4 regions of the Variovorax sp. RTB1 genome follow, and region 1 is predicted to be linked to each of the others. Evidence: predicted binding sites of a transcription regulator. Region 1 holds the regulator's gene; each other region holds the start of a gene.
The links. The regulator sigma-54, encoded in region 1, starts transcription at its own class of promoters, with help from an activator protein. The targets are predictions, from matches to a motif close to TGGCANGNAANCTGCTTT.
Positions count from the first base shown of each region.

Region 2: glnA (type I glutamate--ammonia ligase) is a predicted target of sigma-54. The motif match lies at 2,497-2,514, and genes of this name have one in related genera.
Region 3: nirB (nitrite reductase large subunit NirB) is a predicted target of sigma-54. The motif match lies at 2,591-2,608, and genes of this name have one in related genera.
Region 4: QN397_RS08340 (GTP cyclohydrolase II) is a predicted target of sigma-54. The motif match lies at 1,671-1,688, and genes of this name have one in related genera.

Region 1 is NZ_JASJXG010000045.1:10,383-15,348, forward strand. Features, by position in the region: gene QN397_RS21365 (THUMP domain-containing class I SAM-dependent RNA methyltransferase) at 1-919, opposite strand, end outside; gene QN397_RS21370 (hybrid sensor histidine kinase/response regulator) at 944-2,734, shown strand; gene QN397_RS21375 (RNA polymerase factor sigma-54) at 2,744-4,357, opposite strand; gene lptB (LPS export ABC transporter ATP-binding protein) at 4,491-4,966, opposite strand, start outside.
Region 2 is NZ_JASJXG010000036.1:36,729-41,694, reverse strand. Features, by position in the region: gene QN397_RS19330 (sterol desaturase family protein) at 1-682, shown strand, start outside; gene QN397_RS19325 (EI24 domain-containing protein) at 720-1,595, shown strand; gene QN397_RS19320 (competence/damage-inducible protein A) at 1,592-2,416, shown strand; gene glnA (type I glutamate--ammonia ligase) at 2,559-3,974, shown strand; gene QN397_RS19310 (hypothetical protein) at 4,107-4,622, shown strand; gene glnL (nitrogen regulation protein NR(II)) at 4,625-4,966, shown strand, end outside.
Region 3 is NZ_JASJXG010000066.1:6,246-11,211, forward strand. Features, by position in the region: gene QN397_RS24420 (ATP-dependent DNA helicase) at 1-1,044, shown strand, start outside; gene QN397_RS24425 (DUF3606 domain-containing protein) at 1,094-1,276, opposite strand; gene QN397_RS24430 (hypothetical protein) at 1,470-2,372, opposite strand; gene nirB (nitrite reductase large subunit NirB) at 2,828-4,966, shown strand, end outside.
Region 4 is NZ_JASJXG010000009.1:4,277-9,242, reverse strand. Features, by position in the region: gene QN397_RS08345 (URC4/urg3 family protein) at 1-176, opposite strand, end outside; gene QN397_RS08340 (GTP cyclohydrolase II) at 173-1,501, opposite strand; gene QN397_RS08335 (sigma-70 family RNA polymerase sigma factor) at 1,693-2,289, shown strand; gene QN397_RS08330 (DUF1109 domain-containing protein) at 2,286-2,927, shown strand; gene sbcD (exonuclease subunit SbcD) at 3,012-4,247, shown strand; partial or broken gene QN397_RS08320 (AAA family ATPase) at 4,244-4,813, shown strand.

The DNA of each region.
Region 1 (4,966 bases):
GCATGCGCTGCAACGCGTCACCGCCACGGAACTCGATGCGGTCGGCCACGCCAGCGCGCTCGGCATTGCGCTCGGCAAAATCGACCATGCGGTGCGCCACGTCGGAGCCGAAGATGTTGGCCGGCCCCGGCTCGTGCGAAGCGCCGGCCTCTTCGGCCGCAGCCTTGATCGCCGCCCACACGTGCGGCTGAAACGCCAGCAATTTCTCGAAGCCGAACGACCGCAACCAGCCCGCCGGAATGCCCGACTGGATCTGCGCCGCCTCGATGGCGATCGTGCCGCTGCCGCAGCAGGGGTCGTACAAGGGTTGGGCTGCGACCTCGCCCGTTTCGGGGTTCCACCAGCCGCTGGCGGCCAGCATGGCCGCGGCCAGCGTTTCCTTCAGCGGCGCATCTCCGGTGTCTTGTCGCCAGCCGCGCTTGAAGAGCGGCTCGCCGCTGGTGTCGATGTAGAGCGTGCAGTCGTCGGTAGTCAGATGCGCGAAGACGCGGCAGTCGGGCCACTGCGTTTCGATGCTCGGCCGCACGCCGCCGGCTTTGGCGCGAAAGCGGTCGGCGATCGCGTCCTTGATGCGCAGCGTCGCGAAGTTCAGGCTCTGCAGCGGGCTGTGCTGCGCAGTGGTCTCGATCTTGAAAGTCTGCTTCGGCGTGAACCAGATCTCCCACGCCACGCCACTGGCAATGGCGTAGAGATCGTTCTCGCTGCGGTACGGCGCATGCGCCAATTCGATGAGCACGCGTTGCGCCAAGCGGCTGTGCAGGTTGAGCTTGAGGGCGTCGCGCCACTCGGCCCGGACCCGCACGCCGCCGCGCAGTGTCAGCAGGTCTTGGCCGACACGGCCGGTCAGCGCATGGACTTCCTGCGCCAGGAGTTCCTCGACGCCGGCGGCGCAAGGCAAAAAGAGAGAGAGATCGTTCACCCGCCCACTATAGTGGCCGTGCTCATGAGTTCCCCGTCCGCCCCCGCGTCGCCCTCATCACAGGCCGCTCCGTCGCCGGCCGTGCGCTTTGCAGTGCAGTGCGAAGTGCTGCGCCTAAGCGCCCAGCCCACCGGACCGATGCTGGCCGTGCAGTTCCTGCTGGACTGCGGCGTTGCAGCCCTCTTCGCCTGGCAGTATTCGGTATCGCACGCGCTTATCTGGATCACCATGATCGCCGCCAGCACCGCATGGCGCGGCTTTTTTCCGCAAGTGCTGCCCAGCTCGCTGACGCCCGAGAACCTGCAGCCTGCGCTCCGCCTGCACACCTTTCGCATCGCAGTACACGAGGCCGCGCACGGTGCGGCAGGCGTACTGTTGTTCAGTCCGACCGACCCGGTGGTGCAACTGCTGCTGGCCGTCGTCATCATGGCGATGACGCTGTCGTCGGCGTTCTCGGTGTCGTATCACACGCCCGCGATGCAACTGGCGATCTCGCTGCTGCTGGTGCCGATGATCGTGATGAGCCTCACCTACGGCCAGCCGGTGATGGTGACGGCGGCGGTCCTCGGCATCGGCCTGCTTGCGATGGTGTGGAAGCTGGTGTCGGAGCGCTCGCGCCAGCTCGAAGAAAACATCAGCCTGCGCCACAACGAGAGCGCGCTGCGCGTGCAGGCGCTGGCTGGCCTGCGCGCGTCGGAACAGGCGCAGGCCGAGCGTCTCCGGTTCTTTTCAGCCGCCAACCACGACCTGCGGCAGCCGGTGATGGCGATGGGCCTGCAGGCCGAAGTGCTGCGGCAGCAACTGCGCGCCGGCGAAAGCGCCGCCGTGGTGCAAGGCTCCGTCGATGCGCTGTCACGGGCACAGCAGGCGCTCGAAGGCTTGACCAACCAGCTGCTCGAAATCGGTCGCATCGAGGCCGCTGCCGACCCGTTCACGTTGACCGCGGTCGCCCTCGCACCGCTGCTGAACGAGTTCGCACGGCAGGCAGGCAGCGGCCGGGTGCGGGTGCGTTGCCCGGCCGAAGCCATCGTGTGGACCGACACGGTGGCGCTGCGCCGCATCGTCGCCAATCTGGTCGACAACGCTGTCAAGTTCGCACCCAATGGCCGCGTGTTGCTGGCCTGTCGGCGCCGGCCGGACGGCTGGCGCATCGAGGTGCGCGACAGCGGCATCGGCATCGCTTGCGAAGCGCAGGAGCGGGTGTTCGGCGACTTCGAGCAGGTCGGGAACGTGGAGCGCAATCTACAGCGTGGGCACGGGCTGGGGCTGGCCATCGTGCGGCGCCTGGCGATGCGGCTGGGGGTCCAGATCACGCTGCGGTCGCTGCCGGGACGCGGCTCGGTGTTCGGCTTCACGCTGCCATCGGCCCCTCGCGATGCGCACCCCGACCGCACGGCACGCGCCGCGACCGCGGCGGCGACCAGCACCGCTGCGCTCGACGCCATGCCGCTGGCGCCCGGCTTGGCGGTGCTGGTGGTCGAAGACAACGCTGTGGTGGCCGACAGCCTCGCGGCCCTGCTGCGCCAATGGCAGGCGCTGCCACGCATCTACGAGAGCGCGGCCGAGGCGCTGGCGCTCGCCGACCTGCAGGCCATCGACGTCGCGCTGTGCGATATCCGCTTGCCGGGCAAGCTCGACGGTATCGACCTGGCGCGACGCCTGCAACTGCAAAAGCCGTCGCTCACGATCGCGCTGATCTCGGCCGATATCGATGAAGCGACGCTGCACCTGGCCCGCGAGCGTGGCTGGCATGCGTTGCGCAAGCCGGTGCAGCCGGCGGAGCTGCGCGGGATTTTGTTGCAGGCGCGGCGGTAAACCGACGCCTTACAGCGCCTTGCGCAGATTCGCCGGTGCGATGCGCAGCGCTTCGCGGTACTTGGCGACGGTGCGCCGCGCACATTCGATCCCCTGCTCTTTCAGCATGTCGGAAATCTGGCTGTCCGACAGCGGCTTCTTGATGCTCTCGGCGCTCACGAGTTGCTTGATGAGCGCTCGCACTGCCGTGCTGGATGCATTGCCGCCGGTTTCGGTTCCGAGCGCCGAACCGAAGAAGTACTTGAGCTCGACCGTGCCGTAAGGCGTCGACATGTACTTGGCCGTGGTCACGCGGCTGATGGTCGACTCGTGCAAGCCCAGCTCGTCGGCGATCTCACGCAGCACCAACGGGCGCATGGCGAGTTCTCCGTGCACGAAAAAGCTCTTCTGCCGCTCGACGATGGCGTTGCTCACCCGCAGGATGGTGTCGAAGCGTTGCTGGATGTTCTTGATGAACCAGCGCGCCTCCTGCAGCCGCTGCGACAGCGCCTGGCTGCCCTCGCCCTTGTGCGCCTTGAGCGCGCCGGCGTAGATGTCGTGCACGCGCAGACGCGGCATCACGTCGGGGTTGAGCATCACGCGGAACTTGAGCGTTGCGCCACGACCGGTGCGGGTGACGATCACGTCGGGCACCACGATGTTGCGCTCGACATCGACGAAGCGGCGGCCCGGCTTGGGCTCCAGCTTGGCGATCGCCTGCAGCGCGCTGCGCACTTCTTCTTCGTTGCTGCGTGTGAGCGTGGCCAGACGTTTGAAGTCGCGCCGCGCGAGCAGCTCCATCGGCTGCTTGCAGATCAGGATCGCAGTCTTGCGGATCTGCTTTTCTTCGGCCGTCTCGTTCTCATGGGCGAGCGCCTTCAGCTGGATTGCCAGGCATTCGCCGAGATCGCGTGCGCCGACGCCGACCGGCTCCAGGCTTTGCAGCAGGCCGAGCGCCACCTGGAAGTGGTGGACGAGACCGTCGAACTGGTCGTTGTCATCGCCCGCGAGGCCCGATGCCAGCGCTGGCAACGAGTCTTCGAGATAGCCATCGTCATTCAACGATTCGATCAAAAAACGCAGTGCGGCCTGGTCGTTTTCGTTCAGCCGCAGGCTCAGTGCCTGTCGGTGCAGGAAGGATTGCAGCGACTCCTGGCTGCGCGCGAGCTCGGTGGCGTCGGTGCGCTCGCTGCCGTCGTTCGGGCCGAGGTTGTTGCTGCTGGCTGGCGCCTCGCCGCCCCATTCCCCATCGTCCGGCGTCATCTCGACCGTGCCGTCGCCGCCCCAGTCGGGCTCCTGGTCGGACATCTCGGCGGCCGGCGCTTCGGTCTCGCTGGCGGTGGTCGCGGTGCTGGCGCCGTCGGCACTGGTCGCGAGCGCGCTGGGCGCGAACTCGCCGTCGCTCTCGCTCTGGCGGTCGCTGTCGTGCTCTTCGCGCGGCGCTGGCGCGTCGGACACGTCGATGCCGAACTCTTCGCGTGCGGCTTCTTCGGCCGTGCGCTCCAGGAACGGGTTGTCGTCGAGCATCTGCTCGACTTCCTGGCTCAACTCGAGCGTGGACAACTGCAAAAGCCGGATCGACTGCTGCAGCTGTGGCGTGAGCGCCAAATGCTGCGAGACACGAAGAGAAAGACCTTGCTTCACGGACAGCCTGCCAGACACACTCTGTTCAAGAAACACCGCAGAACCGGCTTTGCCGGGCTGTTGGTGTTGCCCCCGGTCAGGGGGTGGAAGAAGCGACACGCAGTGCGCGACGACCTGGGGGCGAGCAACAAGTTCACATCCGGAAGTGTTCGCCGAGGTAGACGCGTCGTACCTCGGCGTTGTCGACGATCTCCGAAGGCGTGCCCTGTGCCAGCACTTGCCCGTCGCTGATGATGAAAGCGTGATCGCAGATGCCCAGCGTTTCACGCACGTTGTGGTCGGTGATCAGCACGCCGATGCCGCGCTCTTTGAGAAAACTGATGATTCGCTGGATTTCGATAACGGCAATCGGGTCGATGCCGGCGAAGGGTTCATCCAGCAGGATGAAGCGCGGCTGCGTGGCGAGCGCACGGGCGATTTCGACCCGCCGCCGCTCGCCGCCCGACAGCGACAACGCCGGCGAGTTGCGCAAATGTTCGACGCGCAGGTCGTTCAGCAGCTCGCTCAGCCGCTCTTCCATCCGTGCCTTCGATATCGGGACCGCCCTGCCGGACTCGTCGGTGTCTAGCTGCAGCTCGAGCACGGCCCGCACGTTCTCTTCGACCGTGA
Region 2 (4,966 bases), on a different contig from region 1:
GCTGCAGCCGGTGTTCGACGATGCACTCGGCAGCCTGCGTGGGTCCGGCTGGGGCACGCTGCATCTCGATGAACTGTGGCCGGGCGTTACCGACGTGCCGTGGATCGCTTTTGCGATGTACCTCGTGGTGCTGGACTTCGTCGAATACCTGATCCATCGCGGTCAACATGGCTTCACTTGGTGGTGGGGCCTGCATTCGCTGCACCACTCGCAGCGGCAGATGACGATGTGGAGCGACAACCGCAACCACCTGCTCGACGACGTGATCCACGACATCATCATCGTGGTCGTGGCGCAGCTGATCGGTGTGGCGCCGGGCCAGTTCATTGCCGTGGTCGCTTTCACACAGCTGAGCGAGAGCCTGCAACATGCCAACTTGAGATTGAGCTTCGGCGCCATCGGCGAGCGGCTGTGGATCAGCCCACGCTTTCACCGGCTCCATCACAGCATCGGTCTCGGGCACGAGTCTGGCGGAGCAAAGACTTTGGGCGGGCACAACTTCGGCGTGCTGCTCCCGTGGTGGGACATGCTATTTCGCACCGTCAACTTCGAGCCGCGCTACGACGCGACAGGCATTCGCGATCAGATCGAGCCTGACGCATCCGGGCGGCTGCGCGACTACGGCCGCGGCTTCTGGGCGCAGCAATTGTTCGCGCTGAAGCGCATGGTGGGCCGCGGCTGACGCTGGCGGTCGTTGGCCAGCGTTATCCTCTCGGCCGATGCGTTTACTCCTCGATTCCTTTTGGCGCGCTGTAGCTTACTGCCTGCGGCCTCGCGTGATGCTGCTGTCCTTTCTGCCGCTTGTCGTGATGGCGGTGCTGGCGGGCGGCATCGGCTATTTCTACTGGGCGCCTGCCGTTGCGTGGACGCGTGAAGCGCTCGACGCCTGGCCACTGTTGTCCAGCGTATGGGGCTGGATCGGCGGGCTCTTTTCGGCAGACCCGCGTACGTTCCTCGCGCCGCTTGCCGTGGTGCTCGCCAGCACGCCGTTGCTGGTCCTCGTGTCGCTCATCGTCGTGGCCGCCTTCATGGCGCCGGCTTTGACACGCCTCGTGGCGGAGCGTCGCTTCCCGGCGCTGGAGCAGAAGAAGGGCGCCTCGATGCTCGGCAGCATCGCGCGCTCCATCGGCGTCACTTTATTGGCGCTGGTCGCGCTTATCGTGTCGATGCCGCTTTGGCTGATTCCGCCGCTCGTATTGATCCTGCCTCCGTTGATCTGGGGCTGGCTCACCTACCGCGTCATGAGCTTCGACGCGCTGGCCGAACACGCCAGTGCCGAAGAACGGGCCACCTTGCTGCGTACCCATCGGCTTCCGTTGCTCGGCATCGGCGTGCTATGCGGTTACCTCGGCGCGGCGCCGAGCATCGTGTGGGCGTCCAGCATTCTTTTCGCGGCCGCTTTTTTCGTGCTGGTGCCGATCGCGATCTGGATCTATACCCTCGTGTTTGCGTTTTCTGCTCTCTGGTTCGCACATTACTGTCTCGATGCGCTCAACCAGCTGCGGGCACAGCGAGGGGCGCTGGCTGCCAACACTGCGGCTGTTCCGCTTCCTTCGATTCCCGATGCATCGGCTTCCCAATGGAGTTCCCCATGACCCGTCAATCCAGTCCCGGGGCCAAGCGCGCCTTCGGCCTCATCATCGTCGGCGACGAGATCCTGTCGGGCAAACGTGTCGACAAGCACATGCCCAAAGTCATAGAACTGCTTGCCGCGCGCGGCCTGCCGCTGGCTTGGGCGGAATACGTCGGCGACGAGCCACTGCGCATCACGGCGGCGCTGGCCCGGGCTTTCGCTTCCGGCGATATCGTCTTTTCTACCGGGGGCATCGGCGCCACGCCCGACGACCATACGCGCCAGTGCGCTGCTGCGGCGCTCGGCGTGCCGCTCGCGCTGCACCCGGAGGCCGAGGTGCTGATCCGCGAGCGGATGCAAGACACGGCCCGTGAGTCGGGCGTACCTTACGAGCCCGATCGCCCCGACAACGTGCACCGTTTGAACATGGGTGTGTTCCCGCTCGGCTCGAACATCATCGTCAACCCGTACAACAAGATTCCGGGCTTCAGCGTGGCCGACGTGCACTTCGTTCCTGGCTTCCCGGTGATGGCTTGGCCGATGATCGAATCGGTGCTCGACAGTCGCTACGCTGGGCTTTTTGCGCACGGCTCGGCGGCTGAAAAATCAGTCATCGTCTTCGGTGCGATGGAAGCCACCCTCACCCCGCTGATGGAAGAGATCGAGCGCACACACGCGGGCATCAAGGTGTTCAGCCTGCCCAGCGTCGACCATCCGACCTACGGGCGGCACATCGAATTGGGCGTCAAGGGCGATCCCGGCGAGATCGAGGCTGCGTATTCACAGCTTCTGGAAGGGTTGCGCACCTTTGATGCGCGTCTTGGCCCTGAATTGGTGCGTTAATTGCGATTGCACCAAGAAGGCGAGCGACCGCCTTCTTTTGGACTCATGGGCCGCAGAACCCAGCCAGGCTCAGGGGACAATGGCACAAAACCTGCATTCATTTCTTCCGCGTTTCCAACCACTATCCCAACAGGAGAACCTGATGTCAAAGACCGTCGCCGATGTACTCAAACTCGTCAAGGAAAGCGAGGTCAAGTTCATCGACTTCCGATTCACCGACACGCGAGGCAAGGAGCAGCACGTGACCGTGCCGGTATCCGCTTTCGATGAAGACAAGTTCACTTCGGGCCACGCGTTCGACGGCTCGTCGATCGCCGGCTGGAAGGGCATCGAAGCGTCGGACATGCAGCTCATGCCCGACCCGAACACCGCCAACATCGATCCGTTTTTTGAAGAAACGACGCTGATCCTCACCTGCGACGTCATCGACCCGGTCGACGGCAAGCCTTACGAGCGCGATCCGCGTTCGCTGGCCAAGCGTGCCGAGGCTTACATGAAGGCCTCCGGCCTGGGCGATACGGCCTACTTCGGACCGGAACCAGAATTCTTCGTGTTCGACAGCGTTCGCTGGAAGAACGACATGTCGGGCTGCTTCGTGAAGATCGATTCCGAAGAGGCTTCGTGGAACACCGACAAGGAATACGAACACGGCAACACCGGCCATCGCCCCGCAACCAAGGGCGGCTACTTTCCGGTTCCGCCAGTCGACAGTTTCCAGGACATGCGCTCCGAAATGTGCCTGGTGCTCGAAGCATTGGGCATTCCGGTCGAAGTGCATCATCACGAAGTCGCGAATGCGGGCCAGATGGAACTCGGCACCAAGTTCAGCACGCTGACACAGCGCGCCGACTGGGTCCAGTTGCAGAAGTACGTGATCCAGAACGTGGCCCACGCCTACGGCAAGACCGCTACCTTCATGCCCAAGCCGATCGTTGGCGACAACGGTTCCGGCATGCACGTGCACCAGTCGGTCTGGAAAGACGGCAAGAACCTGTTTGCGGGCGACGGCTATGCAGGCCTGTCGGAATTCGCGCTGTTCTACATCGGCGGCATCATCAAGCACGCCCGCGCGTTGAACGCCATCACCAATCCTGGAACCAACAGCTACAAGCGCCTGGTCCCCGGATTCGAGGCTCCGGTGAAGCTGGCGTACTCGGCCAAAAATCGCTCGGCTTCGATCCGTATTCCGTTCGTCGCAAACCCCAAGGGCCGCCGCGTCGAAGCGCGCTTCCCTGATCCACTGATGAACCCGTACCTGGGTTTTGCCGCATTGCTGATGGCCGGCCTCGACGGCGTTGAAAACAAAATCCATCCGGGCGAAGCCGCCACCAAGGATCTGTACCATCTGCCGCCGGAAGAAGACGCGCTGATCCCGACCGTGTGCCACAGCCTCGACCAGGCGCTGGAGCATCTCGACAAAGACCGCGCCTTCCTCACCAAGGGCGGCGTGTTCACCGATTCGTACATCGATGCGTACATCGATTTGAAGATGACCGAAGTCACGCGCTTCCGCATGGCGACGCACCCGGTCGAATTCGACATGTACTACTCGCTGTAAACCGGCTTACCCGGTTCACGCGTTAAAAAAGGACGGCCTAGGCCGTCCTTTTCTTTTTGTGGGGAACAAGCCGAAGGTCGTATTGTCGAATTGCACGAAAATGTCAGCTTGATGCGCACTACCTCCACCCCCATGAAGACTGCTTCTTTTCTATTGATGGCCGCCTCGTTCGTCGCATCTCTGGCCGGCGTATCTGCCTTCGCGCAGGAGAAAGTTTTTCGCTGTGGCAACGAATACACCAACAACGCAGCCGACGCGGCCAAGCGCGGCTGCAAGGTGATGGAAGGCGGCAACCTGACGATTGTGCAAGGCACGACGCCGCGTGGCGCTTCGGTTGGCAGTAGCGCCGGTGGCTCTTCGGCCGCAAAGGCACCGGCCGGCAGCCCGCGCGTCGAGGGCTCCGACCAGCGCGCACGCGATGGTGAGGCCCGCTCGGTGCTCGAGTCCGAACTCAAAAAGGCCGAGTCCCGGCAAGCCGAATTGTTGAAGGACTTCAACAATGGCGAGCCCGAGAAGCAGGGCGCGGAGAGTCGCAATTACCAGAAATATCTCGATCGGGTCGCCGAAATGAAGGCCGAGATTGCCCGCAACGAAAGCGACATCGCCGGCATCCGGCGCGAAATAGGCCGCTTGCCGGCTAGAAACTGAGGATGGTTTTCGGCAAGCCCGCCGGCACCGGCAAGCGTTTTCAAACCTTCGATCTTCTCTCTACATTGATCGCCGTCGTCCGCATGGACGGCGCGGTTTCGTTCGCCAACGCCGCGCTTGAAGACGCGCTAGGTACGTCGCGTCGAACGCTTGAAGGTTCACCGTTCGGCAACTGTTTCAATGAGCCGAACGTCTTCCGCACTGCTATCGATGGTGCGCGCAGCAACGACTTTGCGACGCTGCGCTACGAAGCGCTGCTGCGCCGCGGCAGCCACGAAATGATGCCGGTGCAGGTGACCCTGGCGCAAGGCGACAAGCCGGGCGAACTCATCATCGAGCTGATT
Region 3 (4,966 bases), on a different contig from region 1:
CGCGAGTGGGATTCGCTGCAGCTGGCGCAGCGCGGCGCGACGCCATCCGCCTTCACGCCGTACGCCATCCGCGACCAGATTCCAGAACGCCTGCATCGCGCGCTACAGGAAGCCATCGGCGCCATGTCCGACCACTTCGCGGATCACCCGGCCGAGGCCAACGGCCCAATGCAGCCGTTCTTCTTCGACATGCTTCGCTTCGTACGTCTGTCTGATGAGTTCGGCGAGCACTCGGTACTTGAAAGTACGATCGATGCACATCCTGACGGCCCCTGCGGTTTCGCGATCCGCAACCTGATCCCGGCGTATTTCCTGAAGCCGCGCTTCGAACGTGCGCTGTCTGTCGCGTGCTTTTCCGGAACGATCGCGCCTTTCGCGTTCTATCGCGATGCACTCGGCATGCCGCAAGGCACCGCACATCTCGATGTCGGCTCGCCGTTTCAAACGCACCAGCTCACGGTGCGCGTGGCAATGCAGATCTCGACGCGCTACCGTGACCGCGATCGATCGCTGGAGCGGCTGACGAAGATCATCGCGGCGCAGTACCAGCAACGACCCGGTAACTACCTGGCTTTCTTCAGCAGCTTCGACTACCTGGACAGTGCGTGCGATGCGATGGCCGCGCGCTATCCCGACGTGCCGATGTGGGCCCAGTCGCGTGGCATGCGGGAGTCTGAGCGCGAAGCCTTCGTCGCCCGCTTTGTCGCAGGCGGGCAAGGCATCGGCTTTGCTGTGCTGGGAGGCGCTTTCGGTGAAGGAATCGACCTGCCCGGCGAGCGTCTGGTCGGCGCCTTCATTGCGAGTCTTGGACTGCCGCAGCACAACGAATTGAACGACGTGATGCGCGAGCGGATGCAGGAGCGCTTCGGGCAGGGCTATGAATACACGTACCTCTATCCCGGCCTGCGCAAGGTCGTGCAGGCAGCGGGCCGCGTGATTCGCACCGAGCAGGATGCAGGCGTGTTGTATCTGCTCGACGATCGGTTCGCGCTGCCCGAGGTGCGGCGGCTGTTGCCGCCGTGGTGGCGCATCGAGCTTCATTGACCGCGAGCGATCAGTGAAGCCTGCTTCGCGCAGCGCGACGGCGCTTCGCTCAGCTCACGCCGAGATGCGTTCGCACTTCTTCTGCGGATGTGCCGACTTCGGCCACTGCAAGACGCAGCGCCTCCTCGGATACCCCGAGCTGTCGGGTCCATTGCTCGACCGCAGCGAGCTGGGTCACATCGACCGCCTGGCCGGGATTTGTCGGCACGACGATGTCATCGGACTGAGTCATGGTTTGCTCCTTCGTTTGCATGGACGCAATCTTCAGTCGCGCGATGCAGCCCCCAGGACAGACGCGTGCCACGGACCGTGCAGGAAAACGCCCTTACATCCCAAAAGATTGCTTCAGGCGTTGACCCGCGTAGTCCTGCGCTCACTTGGCCTTTTGTACTACTGCGGCCATGGCCGGTGCGCCGGCGTGCCGACTAGCGGTAGCCCGCTTCGTTGGGGTTGTGGATGATCCAGATCAGATAGCCACTCGAGAAATCGCCCATGCCGCCGCCGGCAAAAATCAGCCGGCCCTGACCTTTGTAGGTCATTTCGAAGCGATGACGGTCGGCGCCGAAATAGAACGGAATCCAGGCCTTGCCGGTCATGTAGGCGCCCTGGTCGGTCGGCGGGCCAGCGAGGTCCGTGACCTGTCGCAAGGGCATTCCGATCTGGAGCTTGGTGAACTTGCTGCCGGGTGCCGGGTTGCCGGTGATTTCGCCTTCGTAGTCGTTCAAGCCCTTGACCGTGCGACCGCTGCCGGCCTCGACCTTGGACGAGTCCGTCACGTTGCCCTTGGCATCGATGCCGGGCTTGGCGCCTCCAGCGTAGGGCGCAGGCGCTGCGGCCGCCGCAGCAGCAGGCGCTGGCGCGGCCGCAATCGGCGCGGCGACTGCAGCGACTTCAGGCGCGCAGCGGTCGAGGTCGACGATCTTCTGTTTGCTTCGGGGCAGATAGCGGTAGTCGCGGACCTTGGCGGTGACGGCGCCGCCCGTGTAGCCGGGCGCGACGGATCTGCACACGAAAAAGGTCTGGTCGGTGCTGTCGACCGCATACGCGCCTGCAGGCACGTTGTGCCCGGTGGCTTTGGCAAGGTCGACGCTGACCGATTTGCCGACCAGGTCCTGCTTCACCTGCTTGCCGGTGCCTTCACCGATGAGGTCCGACAGCGCTGCGTATTCAATGCCTTCGCGCACTGGCTTCACCGGCGCGGCGCGGGCGGGCGCTGGTGCAGCTGCAGCCTGCGCAGTCGATGCAGGCGCGTTGGCAGGTGCCGGCGAGCGCGTGCCGCAACCTGCGCAGAGCGCCAGGATGGCGGCGGCCACGGTCATCGCCGACATGGATGAAGTGGTCGAAGCGTTCGGAGTGGTCAAGGGGGCAAGAGGCCGGGTCGTCGGAGTCACAGTCATTCCTTTTGAGCTATCGAGCTGCGCATTTTGCCGATGTTGTCGCACGCCAAACGAGTTCCTGCCAAGTTGTCAGGTGCACCAAACCAAGGATTCGCGCGCCAGAACAGCGCATGCTTTCGGCATTCAGAAGACTCATCGCGCAAAAAGGCCGGCATGGATGTTGCGTGATGTCCATCAGTGTTCCGACGGCACCGTCGCCGCGGCCAACACATTGCCTCCGCCAATGACGGCGGGATCCGAACGAACTGAGAGCATCGATGCTCGACTGTTCGTCTGTTCCAACCCGATTTGCATCCGCATCCAGCGAGCGGGGGCCGTGTCGACTCTGTCCTGACAGCGTCGGCCACCGCCCCCTTTCACCGGACCGGCTGCGTGCAGGACACGACATGAAAATCGCAGTGATTGGCCACGGCATGGTGGGCCACAAATTTCTCGAACAGCTCCATGCGCTCGGCATCGCCGATGCACAGGTCACGGTGCTGTGCGAGGAGCCGCGCCCGGCCTACGACCGGGTTCATCTCTCTGAATTTTTTGCCGGCAAGACGGCTGAAGACCTGTCGCTGGTCGAGCCGGGCTTCTTCGAGAGCACCGGCTTCACCTTGCGACTGGCGGCTCGCGCAGTGGCCATCGAGCGCCGCCACAACACCGTCACCACCGCCGACGGCGAGGTGGTGCACTACGACAAGCTGGTGCTGGCCACGGGGTCGTCGCCCTTCGTGCCACCGGTGCCCGGCCGCGACCGCCCCAACTGTTTTGTCTATCGCACCATCGAAGACTTGGAAGCGATGAAGGAATGTGGCGCCCGCTCGAAGACCGGCGTGGTCGTGGGCGGCGGCTTGCTGGGACTCGAATGTGCCAAGGCGCTGCGCGACATGGGCCTGGAAACGCACGTCGTCGAATTCGCCCCGCGCCTGATGGCGGTGCAGGTCGACGAGGGCGGTGGCCGCGCGTTGCGCAACAGCATCGAGGCGCTCGGCCTGCACGTGCACACCGGCCGCAACACGGTCGAGATCGTCGACGGCGCGACCGCACGGCACCGCATGGTGTTCGCCGACGGCACCTATCTGGAGACCGACATGATCGTGTTCTCCGCCGGCATTCGTCCGCGCGACGAATTGGCGCGGCAGAGCGTGCTGGCAATCGGCGCGCGGGGCGGCATCGCGGTCGACACCCATTGCCGCACCAACGACCGCAACGTCTACGCCATCGGAGAATGCGCGGCGTGGAACGACCAGACCTTCGGCCTCGTGGCTCCGGGCTACGACATGGCGCGCGTGGCCGCCAAGCACATCGCCGGGCAGGACGACGCCGCCTTTACCGGCGCCGACATGAGCACCAAGCTCAAGCTGATGGGCGTGGACGTGGCGAGCATCGGCGACGCGCACGGCAAGACACCCAAGTCGCGCGCCTACCAGTACATCAACGAGCACAAGCAGATCTACAAGAAGATCGTGGTCAGCGAAGACGGCAAGCAACTGCTGGGCGCGGTGCTGGTCGGTGATGCCGCCGAGTACGGCACCCTGCTGCAACTCGCGCTCAACGGCATCACGTTGCCGGCCGATCCGGAGTTCTTGATCCTGCCGTCGAGCGACGGCAAGGCCAGGCCCGGGCTCGGCGTGGAGGCGCTGCCCGACACCGCCCAGATCTGCTCGTGCAACGACGTCAGCAAGGGTCAAATCTGCGCGGCGGTGGGCGAGGGCGTCTGCACCGCCGCCGACATGAAGGCCTGCACCAAGGCTGGCGCTTCTTGCGGCGGCTGCGTGCCGCTGGTCACGCAGGTCATGAAGATGGAGATGGCCAAGCGCGGCATGGCGGTCAACAACCACCTGTGCGAGCACTTTGCGTATTCGCGCCAGGAGCTGTATCACCTGGTGCGCGTCGGCGAGATCAAGACCTTCGGCGATCTGCTGGCCCAACACGGCAAGGGCCTGGGTTGCGATATCTGCAAGCCGACCGCAGCCAGCATCCTCGCGTCGTGCTGGAACGACTTCGTCTTGAAGAAAGACTTGGCGAGCCTGCAGGACAGCAACGACTATTTCCTTGGAAACATCCAGAAGGACGGCAGCTATTCGGTGGTGCCGCGCATGCCCGGCGGCGAGGTCACGGCCGATGGCCTGATCGCCGTCGGCCAGGTCGCAAAGAAGTACGGCCTGTACACCAAGATCACGGGCGGCCAGCGCGTGGATTTGTTCGGTGCGCGCGTCGAACAGCTGCCGCCGATCTGGGAAGAACTGATCGCGGCCGGCTTCGAGTCAGGCCATGCTTATGGCAAGTCGTTGCGCACGGTGAAGAGCTGCGTCGGCTCGACCTGGTGCCGCTACGGCGTGGACGACAGCATGGGCATGGCGATCGAACTGGAGAACCGCTACAAGGGTCTGCGCACGCCGCACAAGATCAAGTTCGGCGTGTCGGGTTGCACCCGCGAATGCGCCGAAGCACAGAGCAAGGACGTCGGCATCATCGCCACCGAAAAGGGCTGGAACCTCTATGTGTGCGGCAACGGCGGAATGAAGCCGCGCCACGCG
Region 4 (4,966 bases), on a different contig from region 1:
GCCGAGCGCTCGCGGACAGCCGCAGTGGTGCGCAACAACGCCGCAGCGCCCGCCGCATGACTGCTGTCGTCGGTCAGCTCGACGATCGGATCGACATGGCCTTCCGCGTCCGCACTTCGAACGGCTGCGTTGTGTGTCGGGCGCTCCGGGTCGACGCCGTAGTTGTCGCGGCTCATTTGGCGAGCCCCCGACCTTTGGCCTGCTTCAACTCATCGGCATTGGGCACATGGCCTGGTGTGAAGTAGCCGGCGGCTTTCTTGGCGTCCATCTCGACCTTGGCGTCGGCTGGGATCAGGTCGTCCGGAATGTTGACTCGCTCGCCGATCTCGATGCCCGAGCCGGTGATGGCGTCGTACTTGAGATTGCTCATCGAAACCAGCCGGTGAATCTTCCGGATGCCGAGCCAGTGGAAGACATCAGGCATCAGCTCCTGGAAGCGCATGTCCTGCACGCCGGCCACGCACTCCGTCCGCGCGAAGTACTGGTCTGCCGTGTCGCCGCCGACCTGGCGCTTGCGCGCGTTGTAGACCAAAAACTTGGTGACTTCACCGAGCGCCCGGCCTTCCTTGCGCGAGTAGGCGACCAGCCCGACGCCGCCACGTTGCGCGCCCTGAATGCATTCCTCAATGGCATGGGTCAAATACGGCCGACAAGTGCAAATGTCGGAGCCGAACACGTCGGAGCCGTTGCACTCGTCGTGGATGCGCGCGGTGAGTTCGACCTCCGGATTCGCCAGATCGCGCGGGTTGCCGAAGATGTAGAGCGTCTGTCCGCCGATGGGTGGCAAGAACACTTCAAGATCGGAGCGCGTGACCAGCTCGGGGTACATGCCGCCGGTCTCCTCGAACAGCGTGCGGCGCAGATCGGTTTCGCTGCAACCGAAGCGCTTGGCCACGTCTGGCAAAAACCAGACGGGCTCGATCGCCGCCTTGGTCACCATCGCGGCACCGCCGGCGGTCAGGAACTTGCCGTCGGCCTTGAGGCGTCCGCTTTGCAGCGCCTCGATTACCTCCGGCAGGATGACGTGGGCCTGCGTGATGGCGATAGTCGGGCGGATGTCGTAGCCGGCCGCGAGCTCGCCCGAAAACACATCGGCCACCAGCGCGCCCCAAGGGTCTAGCGAGACGATCTTGCCGGGCTCGCTCCACTGCGGATAGGGGCCGATGAGGTCGGTCGGCGCGGTGTTGGTCAGGTCGGCGCGATGCTCGCGCTTGAGTGCGCCGGCCGCGACGGCGAGCGCGCGGTACACGCTGTACGAACCACTGTGGGTGCCGATGACGTTGCGGTGCGCGCGCGAGGTCGTGGTGCCGACGACCGGACCGCGTTCGGCCGCGCTGGCCGCTGCCCAACGGATGGGCAGCGCGCCGAAGCCGCCGCTGTGCGAGGTGAGTCGGATGTGGCGTTGAGCTGGTGTTGCAGGGACGGCCGGCAGCGGTGAGGGCAAGGCGCCGCCAACGGGGATGTCGACGGAAACTGCAATGTCGGGCGACAGAGAGAACATCAGGGACGGAGGACCGGAAACAGCGGAAGCAGCGGGAGCAGCGGGAGCAAGAGAAGGAATCGAAACGGCATCAACAGACATTGCAGGCCCTCAAAAACATCAATGTAGCGACCCCCTTGTGAACTGGCAAGCCAGCGCACGGCACAATTCTTTGACCTCTTTTTTCGCCAGTGCCGTAACCGTTCCACCCCATGCCACGAATAACAAGGGACAGCGCGACGGGTGCGCGCGGCGCCAATGCCGGCGAAACGGTCGAAACCGTCCTTCGTGATTTGTTCCTTCGTGGACTTACCGGAGACGCCGCGGCGTACCACACGTTCCTGTCGAAACTCTGCGCGCACCTTCGCGCGTTTTTGGGCAAGCGCCTGTTCGGCTGGCCCGATGAGGTCGAAGACCTCGTACAGGAATGCCTGCTCGCAATGCACAACCAGCGTCACACGTACCAGCCCGACCAGCCCTTGACGGCATGGGTGCATGCCATCGCCCGCTACAAAATGATCGATCTGCTGCGCTCCAAATCGATCCGCGAGGCCTTGCACGATCCGATCGACGAAGACCTCGAAGTCTTCGCCGCGTCGGCTACCGATGCCAGCGACGCCCGGCGCGACTTGGGTGGATTGCTCGCCACATTGCCCGACCGCCAACGCCTGCCGATCGTCCACGTGAAGATCGAAGGGCTGTCGGTCGCCGAGACCTCGCGGCTCATCGGCATGTCGGAGTCGGCCGTCAAGGTCAACGTGCACCGCGGCCTGAAGGCGCTGGCTGCACGATTCAGGAGCGCGCCATGAAGACCGACGATCTCGTGACGATGCTCGCCAATGGCGTGGCGCCCGTGCCGCGGCATGCGGCGTCGCGGCGCATGACCTGGGCGGTGGCCGTCGGCTTGCCGCTGTCGCTGCTGATCCTGTTTGCCGAATACGGCCTCCGGCGCGATCTTGTCGAGGTCATGTTCTGGCCGATGTTCTGGTTCAAGCTGCTTTTCCCGGCCTGCATCGCTGTCGCCGGCTTCGTGATGCTGCAGAGGCTGGCGCGGCCCGGAGTTCCGGTGCGGAATGCCTGGTGGGCTGCGTTGCTCCCGGCGGTGGGTGTGTGGCTGCTGGCGATCGTCGCCTGGCTCGGCGCGCCCGCCGATGCACGCATGCCGATGCTGATGGGGCAGACCTGGAAGACCTGCGCATTGAGCATCTGCCTGATCGGCTTGCCGGTGTTCGTCGCGGCGATCGTCGCGCTGCGCAGCCTGGCGCCGACCCGCCCTGCGCTCGCGGGCGCCGCAGCCGGTGCACTGGCGGGTGGCATCGGCGGCAGCGTCTATGCGCTGCACTGCATGGAGCTGGCCGCGCCGTTCCTGGCGGTCTGGTACGTGGGCGGTATCGTCCTGGCGATTGCGATCGGGGCTGTCGTGGGGCCGCGCTTGCTGCGCTGGTGATGCTGCAGGAGTGGGTGGGGGCGGGAGGAGTACGGAAGATGAGTTGGTGAAAATGAGCCACAGACCGACAGGGAACAAGAGCTGATGCGAATTCTTCACACTTCCGACTGGCATTTGGGCCAGCATTTCATGGGCAAGAGCCGCCAGGCGGAGCATCAATGCCTGATCGACTGGCTGCTGCTTCAAGTCGATGCGCATGCGGTGGATGCGGTGCTTATCGCCGGCGACATCTTCGACACCGGATCTCCCCCAAGTTATGCGCGCGAGCTGTACAGCCAATTGGTGGTTCGACTGCACGGCGCGGGTGTTGCGCTGCTGCTGCTCGGGGGCAACCATGATTCGGTTGCGACACTGGGCGAAAGCCGCGGATTGCTCGCCTGCCTGAGCTCGACAGTGATCGCGACGGTGGACGACCCCGCAAGCCAAGTCGTCGTGCTGCCGTTGCGGGGCGGCAAGGGTGAGGCGGGCTGCATCGTCTGTGCGATTCCATTCATTCGCCCGCGTGACGTATTGCAGAGCCAGGCCGGGCAGAGTGCCGACGAAAAACAGCAGTCCATGCGAGCTGCCATTCAGGCCTATTACCAATCGGTCTACGAGGCGGGCCGCGCACGGCAAGCAGAACTGAAAAGCGAACTGGGCCGCGTCGTTCCGCTGATCGCCACCGGGCATCTCACTACCGTGGGCGCCACCAGCAATGAGTCGGTCCGCGAGATCTATGTGGGCTCGCTCGATGCCTATCCCACGTCGGCGTTTCCGCCGGTGGACTACATCGCGTTGGGGCACATTCACAAGCCGCAAAAGGTTGGTGGACTCGATCACATTCGCTATTGCGGCTCGCCCATCCCTCTGGGGTTCGACGAAGCGCGGCAGCAAAAAGAGATGTTGCTGGTGGACCTGGGCGCGGACGGACTGACGGCCATCACGCCGCTGATGGTGCCGCGGTTCCAGCCGTTGATCTCTGTCGGCGGCAACTTGATGGCGCTGGCCAGTGCCATCACCGCAGCCGCTCTTGAAGGGTCTGCTGCGCGACCGGTCTGGCTGGAAGTCACCGTCGCGGAGGACGACTATTTGTCCGACTTGCCTGCGCGCATCGAGGTCATGACGCAAGGCTTGCCCGTGGAGGTTTTGCGCGTGCGGCGCCAGCGTGGCAATGCGGCAGCCAGCATGGCTGGCGAGGTGAGTGAAACGCTGGATGAACTCAGCCCCCACGATGTATTTTCGCGCCGATTGGCGCAAGAAGAACTGACGCCTGAACTGCTGGTGGCCTTGAGCCAGCGTTACCGAGCCATCGTGACCGGTCTCACGGAGGGTGCAGCATGAAAATTCTGAGTCTGCGCCTGAAGAACCTCAACTCACTCAAAGGTGAGTGGACGATCGACTTCACCAAATCCCCCTTTACCGACAACAGCCTGTTTGCCATCACCGGCCCCACCGGCGCGGGCAAGTCGACCTTGCTCGACGCGATCTGCCTGGCGCTGTACCACGAGACGCCGCGCCTGAAGAGCATCTCGGCGTCGGCCAACGACATCATGACGCGGCACACCGCCGATTGCCTGGCCGAGGTGGAGTTCGAAGTGAAGGGCGCTGTGTACCGCGCGTTCTGGAGCCAGCGCCGCGCCCGCGACAAAGTCGACGGCGCGCTGCAGGCTCCCAAAGTGGAACTGGCCAGCGTCGACCGGACCAGCGGCGCAGGGACGATCTTGACGCGCCAAAGCGGCGACAAGCTCAAGCGCATGGCGGAGATCACCGGCCTCGACTTCCCCCGTTTCACCAAGTCCATGCTGCTGGCCCAAGGCGGCTTTGCTGCATTCTTGAACGCTAGCGCCAACGACCGAGCCGAGTTGCTGGAGGAGCTGACGGGCACTGAAATCTATGGCGAAATCTCCAAGAAAGTGTTCGACGAGGCGCGACAGGCCAAGCAGCAACTGGAGCAACTCAAGGCTCGCGCAGACGGCGTGGAACTGTTGACCGCAGACAAGCGCGAGGCCATGCAAGGCGACGTGAAGCGTTGGGGTGATGAACTGCTGGGCGTGCAAGCC